2 regions of the Cytobacillus sp. OWB-43 genome follow, and region 2 is predicted to be linked to the other one. Evidence: riboswitches for the same ligand, from Rfam matches in the RefSeq annotation. Region 2 holds a riboswitch; the other holds the start of a gene.
The links. Region 2 has a riboswitch for S-adenosylmethionine ahead of U9M49_RS17545 (O-acetylhomoserine aminocarboxypropyltransferase/cysteine synthase family protein). Riboswitches for the same ligand answer to the same signal wherever they lie in the genome.
Positions count from the first base shown of each region.

Region 1: another riboswitch for S-adenosylmethionine. It lies ahead of U9M49_RS13475 (MetQ/NlpA family ABC transporter substrate-binding protein); the one in region 2 lies ahead of U9M49_RS17545 (O-acetylhomoserine aminocarboxypropyltransferase/cysteine synthase family protein).

Region 1 covers NZ_JAYEFF010000003.1:161,498-164,916, forward strand. Annotated here, with positions in the region: gene U9M49_RS13470 (pyridoxal phosphate-dependent aminotransferase) at 1-1,103, opposite strand, end outside; SAM riboswitch class I at 1,344-1,454, shown strand; gene U9M49_RS13475 (MetQ/NlpA family ABC transporter substrate-binding protein) at 1,543-2,367, shown strand; gene U9M49_RS13480 (aminoglycoside phosphotransferase family protein) at 2,450-3,313, opposite strand; gene U9M49_RS13485 (hypothetical protein) at 3,403-3,419, shown strand, end outside.
Region 2 covers NZ_JAYEFF010000005.1:154,418-157,836, forward strand. Annotated here, with positions in the region: gene U9M49_RS17530 (IclR family transcriptional regulator) at 1-718, shown strand, start outside; gene U9M49_RS17535 (hypothetical protein) at 723-848, shown strand; gene U9M49_RS17540 (hypothetical protein) at 1,215-1,613, shown strand; SAM riboswitch class I at 1,701-1,792, shown strand; gene U9M49_RS17545 (O-acetylhomoserine aminocarboxypropyltransferase/cysteine synthase family protein) at 2,080-3,357, shown strand.

The DNA of each region.
Region 1 (3,419 bases), on a different contig from region 2:
AGTAATCCAACCCGAACATAACCTTCTCCAAAGGTCCCAAAGCCTTTTCCTGCGGCAACAGCTACATCAGCTTTTTCCAGTAAGTAGTCAGCAAATTCTTCACTATTGTATCCTTCAGGCACTGGCATCCAAGCAAAAAACGATCCTGAAGGAGACTTGCCGTGCCAGCCAACCTTTTCACAAGCGTTCATGAATGCATTTCTACGTCTCTCATATCGAGCAACAAGTTCGTCTACACTTGTTTGATCCCCATTTAATGCATCGGCTGCAGCTTTTTGAATCGCAGGGAATAAGCTTACATACATATGGTCTTGAAGAAGGTTGATGGCTTCAATGATTTGTTCATTTCCAACTGCAAATCCAATTCTCCACCCAGCCATATTATATGTTTTTGATAATGTATACATTTCAATACCAACGTCTTTCGCTCCGGCTGTGGCTAAGAAACTTTCAGGTTTCTTTCCATCAAAGCCGATAGCACCATAAGCAAAATCATGCAAGATGGTAATGTTGTTTTCCTTAGCAAAAGCAACAGTTTCTTCAAAAAATGTGGAATCAGCTGTCGCGCCTGTTGGATTATTAGGATAATTCAAAAATAGTAGGCGGGCATCCTTTTTTTGTTTTTCTGTAAATTGCGAGTAATCAGGTAGAAACTGATTTGCTTCTTTTAAAGGAAAGGTTTCGTAATTTACATTTGCCAAAACCGCACCAGATTCATAATCAGGGTAACCTGGATCTGGTAAGAGCATTAAATCTCCCTCATTGAGTAGGCATAATGGAATTTCTACTAAACCTGCTTTTGCGCCAAAAAGGATAGCTACTTCTTTTTCAGGCTCAATTTCTACCCCATATTCACGCGCATAAAAGGAAGCGGCGGCCTTCTTTAATTCATTAATTCCTCTAAAAGGAGAATATTTATGTGTCATTGGGTCTTCTGCAGCTTGCTGAAGTGATTGTACAATATGTGCAGGTGTTGGCTGGTCGGGATTGCCTTGTCCTAGGTTAATAACATCTCTGCCTTCAAGTTTTGCAGCAGCAACTTTTTGAACAAGGGAAGCAAAAAATTGTTGAGGTAATTGCTTCAAACGATGCGATAATTCCATTTTAATCCACCTTCATTCATTTAATCTATATACGAACGCATTTTATAACCAAAAAGACAAATTGTCCAGTTAATTTTATATAAAAGGAAATATTCGATTTCCTTTTTTGTTTTAAAAGAATAAAGGAAAGGTAGTTGGATCACTAAACCCATTTTCTTGGGAGATTGGATGTAGCATTATTTCGAACATTGACAAAAATAAAAGAGAGTAGTAATATCATATCATAAAAATTAAATGAAAAGCTTATCCAGAGAGACTGAGGGACTAGGCCCTATGACGTCCGGCAACCCCCAATATTGGGAAGGTGCCAATTCCTGCAGAATGATATCCATTCATTCTGAAAGATAAGGCGGAATAAAACCAATGCCTCTTTCAGATGATGAATAGTGGCTTTTTTTATTGGTTAAAATTCTGGTTACAGCTATGGGGAGGAAACATAATGAGAAAGTGGCTAATTGTTTTATTCATTGCAACTGTTTGTTTACTAACAGCATGTGGCGGAGGTTCAGACACGAGTGGAGAAAAGGTGGATGAAACGAAAGAACTAAAAATTGGTGCTACTGCCGGTCCTTATAGTGATATGTTGAAAAAAGCTATTGTACCTGGTCTAGAGGAAAAAGGATATAAAGTAACTGTCGTAGAGTTTAGCGATTATATCCAACCTAACAAAGCTTTAAATGAAGATGATATACAAGCTAACCTTTTCCAACATACAATTTACTTGGAGAATTTTGAGAAAGAAAATAACATGGACTTAGCACCATTAATTATTGTACCAACAGCCCCAATGGGGATTTACTCGAATGTGTTTAATTCAATTGATGAGATTAAAGACGGTGCAACCATTGCTATTCCAAATGACCCAACGAATGCAGCACGCGCTTTAAATACGTTAAATGACGAAGGTCTAATTACGATTGATGAAAACGCCGATCCACTAACAGTATCTGAAAAAGATGTGAAGGAGAATAAAAAGAATTTAGTTTTTCAACCGATTGAAGCAGGACAATTACCAAGATCTCTTGAGGGTGTGGATCTTGCTGCAGTTCCTGGTAACTTTGCGTTGGCAGCCGATATGGACTTATTAAGTGCATTAGCACTAGAAAATATGCTTGATGATTATCGCAACGTGGTTGCAGTTAAAGCAGACTTTGAAGATAAACAATATGCGAAAGACTTAAAAGAAGTGGTCGAGTCTGCAGAATTTGAAAAAATTATCGACGAAGAGTTTCAAGGATTTGGAAAGCCAGCGTGGATGGAATAACGAAGTAATAATAAGCAAGAAACCGGACAAAATTATATGGATTTGTCCGGTTTCTAATAATAGTTGTAGAATACTGTTAAACTTATCTGTGCATAATTTGTATTTTGGTCATTCCTGTACTTATGGATTGTCGAACAACTTTTTCATCCTGGTCATTGACGTTTTTCAACCATTTGTGAAATATTGGTTGTAAGCCGTAAAAGGAAGTGACTCTTCTATACATTTCATCTTTATTGAATTTTGTTTGATAAGATGCGAGAGCTTCTTTGGTGAATTGATCTCTGAAATCCCAATATAGCCCTGCAAAGTCAAACGCCGGGTCCCCTATTTGCGTATCTGTAAAGTCTATAATTCCTGATATTTCCTTTTTGCTTGGATGATAAAGGATATTGGCACTTGTTAGATCACCATGAATCACCACTTTTGCTTCTTTAAATTTTGACACCGCTAAAAACATTTTATCAATTTCTTCTTTTTCTGCGTCTTTTAAGAACGGAAATATTTTTTTAATCAGGGCTTGATGTAATTGCGCCCAATAATTTTCACTATGTAGTTCTTCTATATTACATTTCTTTGCTTCATCTATATCCAGACGATGTAATTCTGTAAGAAATGTTCCTAACCGCTTGGCTTCATATAAAGGAGGAGTAATCAATGAATGAGATAATGCTTGTCCTTTAATGAAGTGGTAAAAAACACCAATCATTTGTCCGTCTTTATTATAAAATGGAAGATAATTTGGTATTTCAATAATGGAAGAAAGATATGAGAGCTGGTGAAGTAGCTTTATTTCCTTTTTTATTTTCACTAATACTTGTTTTGTTTTTGGTATTCGGATGACATATGTTTGATTAACAATATAAATATGATGATCCCAACCAGAATGATTGCTTTCAATCTGTATTTCCTGAAGATGCGGGAGATGGTTTTTAATTAATTCCTTCATGGAACAGTCTCCTTTTTTATTATTTTGTATAAATCGTTTTTTTGAGGGGGAAAATAGGCGAGACATCTTATAAAAGGGGAGTGAAAGCAATGGAAAAAAAGTATGA
Region 2 (3,419 bases):
CCAAGTTGGTATGAGAATTATTGACCTATTAGTTGCTAGCGGAGAACCATTGAGGTTATCTGATATACAGGAAAAAACAGGAATTACAAAAAGTAATCTTTATAAATACTTGAACACTTTTACGGAATTAGACATTCTATACAAGGACAAACATAATGGACAATATCAACTTGGAAGTAAATTAATTGAATATGGGGTGGCAGCTATAGGGCAGGAAGATGTGATTTCACGTGTTCTACCCTATTTGAAGGATTTAAGTCATCAACTAGACAATACGTGCCTATTAACTACGTGGACATATAATGGTCCAATTATCTCGAAAATATGGAACCCGGGACATGCCTATAATATTGGTGCACAGCTCGGTTCACTTTTACCACCGCTTTCATCGACTGGGAAAATATTCGAGAGCTTCCTTGATTCAGCAACAACTAAAGATTGGATTAAGGTTATGGGGAAAGAAGGAAAAGGGAATGCGGTAGAAGAAATCAACCGCGTAAGGCAGGAACGGATTGCCTTTGCTAAGGAGCCTTTGATTCCTACTGTATCTTCTGTGTCTATACCAATCTTTAATTACAATCAAGAATTATTAAGTGCGATAACAGTAGTTGGTTTCTCAGAGTCGATTCCAAAAGACCCCTCTGCAGATAAAAGTCAATCTATTATAAAAGTAGGAAAAGAAATCTCTGCACAATTTGGCTATCGAGCGAGGGGCTGAATGATTGAATCCTACTCTATATGAGGCGGTTGCATCGAAGGGAAAGTTATTTGCCATAGCTAAAAGAGATTTAGTTATGGTCCATGTAAAAGAGCAAAACGAAGCTAAAAAGAAGCAAATCGAAGTATGAGCCATGTAAAAGAGAGAAACGAAGCTAACAAAGAATCAAATTGAAGTATGAGCCATGTAAAAGAGAGGAACAAGGCTAACAAAGAATCAAATTGAAGTATGAGCCGGGTAAAAGGGCAAAACAAAGCTTACATAAATAGCTGGATATGCATCTAGTAGTGGAAGGGTGATTTCACCTTTCATTCAAATGCGTAAGAAAAATTAGAAATTATTGTATCCCCCTTATATCCCAGCTACTTGGTTTAATTTAGACTAAAACTACACACCACCCGACTCCTTAATTGAAAATAGTTTCATGTGATTTTATTGAATATTTAAAAGAGAAGGTCTATAATTTTATATAAATAGTAAAGGTGGTGCTCTAATAGTGAACAGCAAGGATATGTCCAATCATGTATTTTTTGATATATTAGCAGAGAAAATTAAAAGAGATAGTCATGAAGAGTACAATCAATTTGTTAATTATGTAAACGTATTAGCTGAGGATAAAGGGTGGAAGGAATTACAAGAAGAGGTTGTTCATTTACAAGCTTTTCTTTCATATTTAGATGATAAGTTAGCTATCATCGATGATTATGAAGATATTATGAATATGAAAGCAACTTTGCTTGATATGATTGTTAACGATTTAAATGATACGTCTGTTTATCTTTTAGTGGAGGCTCTTATGTATAATAAAGAGCTGAATTATTTGCAATCCTTTGTATCTCCAGTTGAATATTGGGTGTCAGTAATAAAGGCAAAAGAAAGACTTTGTGCTGCATAAAAGATTTATTATAAAAAGCTGTTGACAGCGCCGGATGATAAGGTTATTCTGATTAATAATTAATGACTCTTAAAATTTAAAAAATTCAATTTATCAAGAGAGGTGGAGGGACTGGCCCTTTGAAGCCTCAGCAACCGACCAAAACTAGGTAACGGTGCTAATTCCAAGATAGATAAGTTGAGGATATGGCGATATATCGTGAGCCCCTCTTCTTTAGCAAGAGGGGCTTTATCTATGCCGATTAGACGACTAAAGGCGGCTTTCGATGGAAGAGTACAATCTCTTTTTATTGAAAGTGGTCTTTTTTCTGCTCTTGAAAAAAGGTGTTGGACATAAAAAATTGATGTTTCAAATTCAATTTATGAAAAAACAACCATTGTGCTGGCATATTCAAAAGCTCATCACTGATAGATGGTTCCGAGTCGAGTTTGTTTATTATAAGTGAAATGTGAGAGGAGAATGAAAAATGAATCATCACCAGTTTGATACAATAGCGCTTCATGGGGGGCAAGTGCCAGATCCTGTTACAAAGTCGAGAGCCGTACCAATATACATGACTTCATCCTATGTGTTTGAAGATACCGATCATGCAGCAAGCTTATTTCAGATGCAAGAGCCTGGCTTTATTTATTCAAGGAATGCAAATCCAACCAATGCAGTGTTTGAGGAGAGAATGGCACAGTTAGAAGGTGGCGTAGCCTCATTTGCTGTTTCATCTGGGCAAGCAGCGATTTCCATTGCCCTTTTAACACTTGCAAGAGCAGGCGATGAGATAGTTTCTACACAGGCTCTTTATGGTGGTACCTACCATTTATTTGCAGAAACGTTTAGTAAATTCGGTATCAATGTTCATTTTGTTGATGGGACGGACTTTACATCTTTAGAAGGAAAAATTAATAAAAGGACAAAGGCGATTTTCACAGAGACAATTGGCAACCCGAATATGGAGGTAGCCCATTTAGAAAAGTTAAGTGAGATAGCGAAACGTCACGGCCTACCATTAGTAGTAGATAATACATTTACTACGCCATTTTTACTAAAACCACTTGCATTTGGCGCGGATATAGTCGTTCATTCAGCAACTAAATTTATTGGTGGACATGGTACGGCAATCGGTGGGGTGATTGTAGATGGAGGAAGATTCGAATGGAGTAACGAAAGATTTCCTTCCTTTAATGAGAAAAAGCCTGCTATTGGTAATCGCAGCTATGTTGAAATTTCTAGGGAAAAAGCTTTTATTCTTAAAGCAAGATTTGAACTTGGCCATGACTTAGGGGCAACGCTGTCTGCCTTCAATAGCTGGTTATTTATTCAAGGTCTGGAGTCATTAAGTGTCAGAGTAGAAAAGCAAGTCGCTAATGCACAAGTTTTGGCTAAACGGTTAGGAGAGTTACCTCATATTTCTTGGGTGAACTACCCTGGGTTAGAAAGCCATCCACAATATCATCTCGGGAAAAAGTATTTTCCGAGTGGGGCAGGTGCAATCTTTACATTTGGCATCAAAGGGGGAATCAGTACAGCTAAAAGGTTTATCAACTCACTAAAGCTGGTATCACATTTAGCAAATGTTGGTGACGCGAAAACGCTCATTATTCATCCAGCGAGTACAACACATGCTCGTCTTTCACCTGGACAACAAGCGGAGGCGGGTGTGAGTCCCGAAATGATCCGCCTTTCTGTTGGCTTAGAGGATCCTGTAGATGTGATGGCTGATATCACGCAAGCGTTAAAACAATGTACGTAGGTTTATTACGATTTGCATTATAAAGGGTGAAAAGTGTGAAGTTAAACTGCTTATCAAAGAAC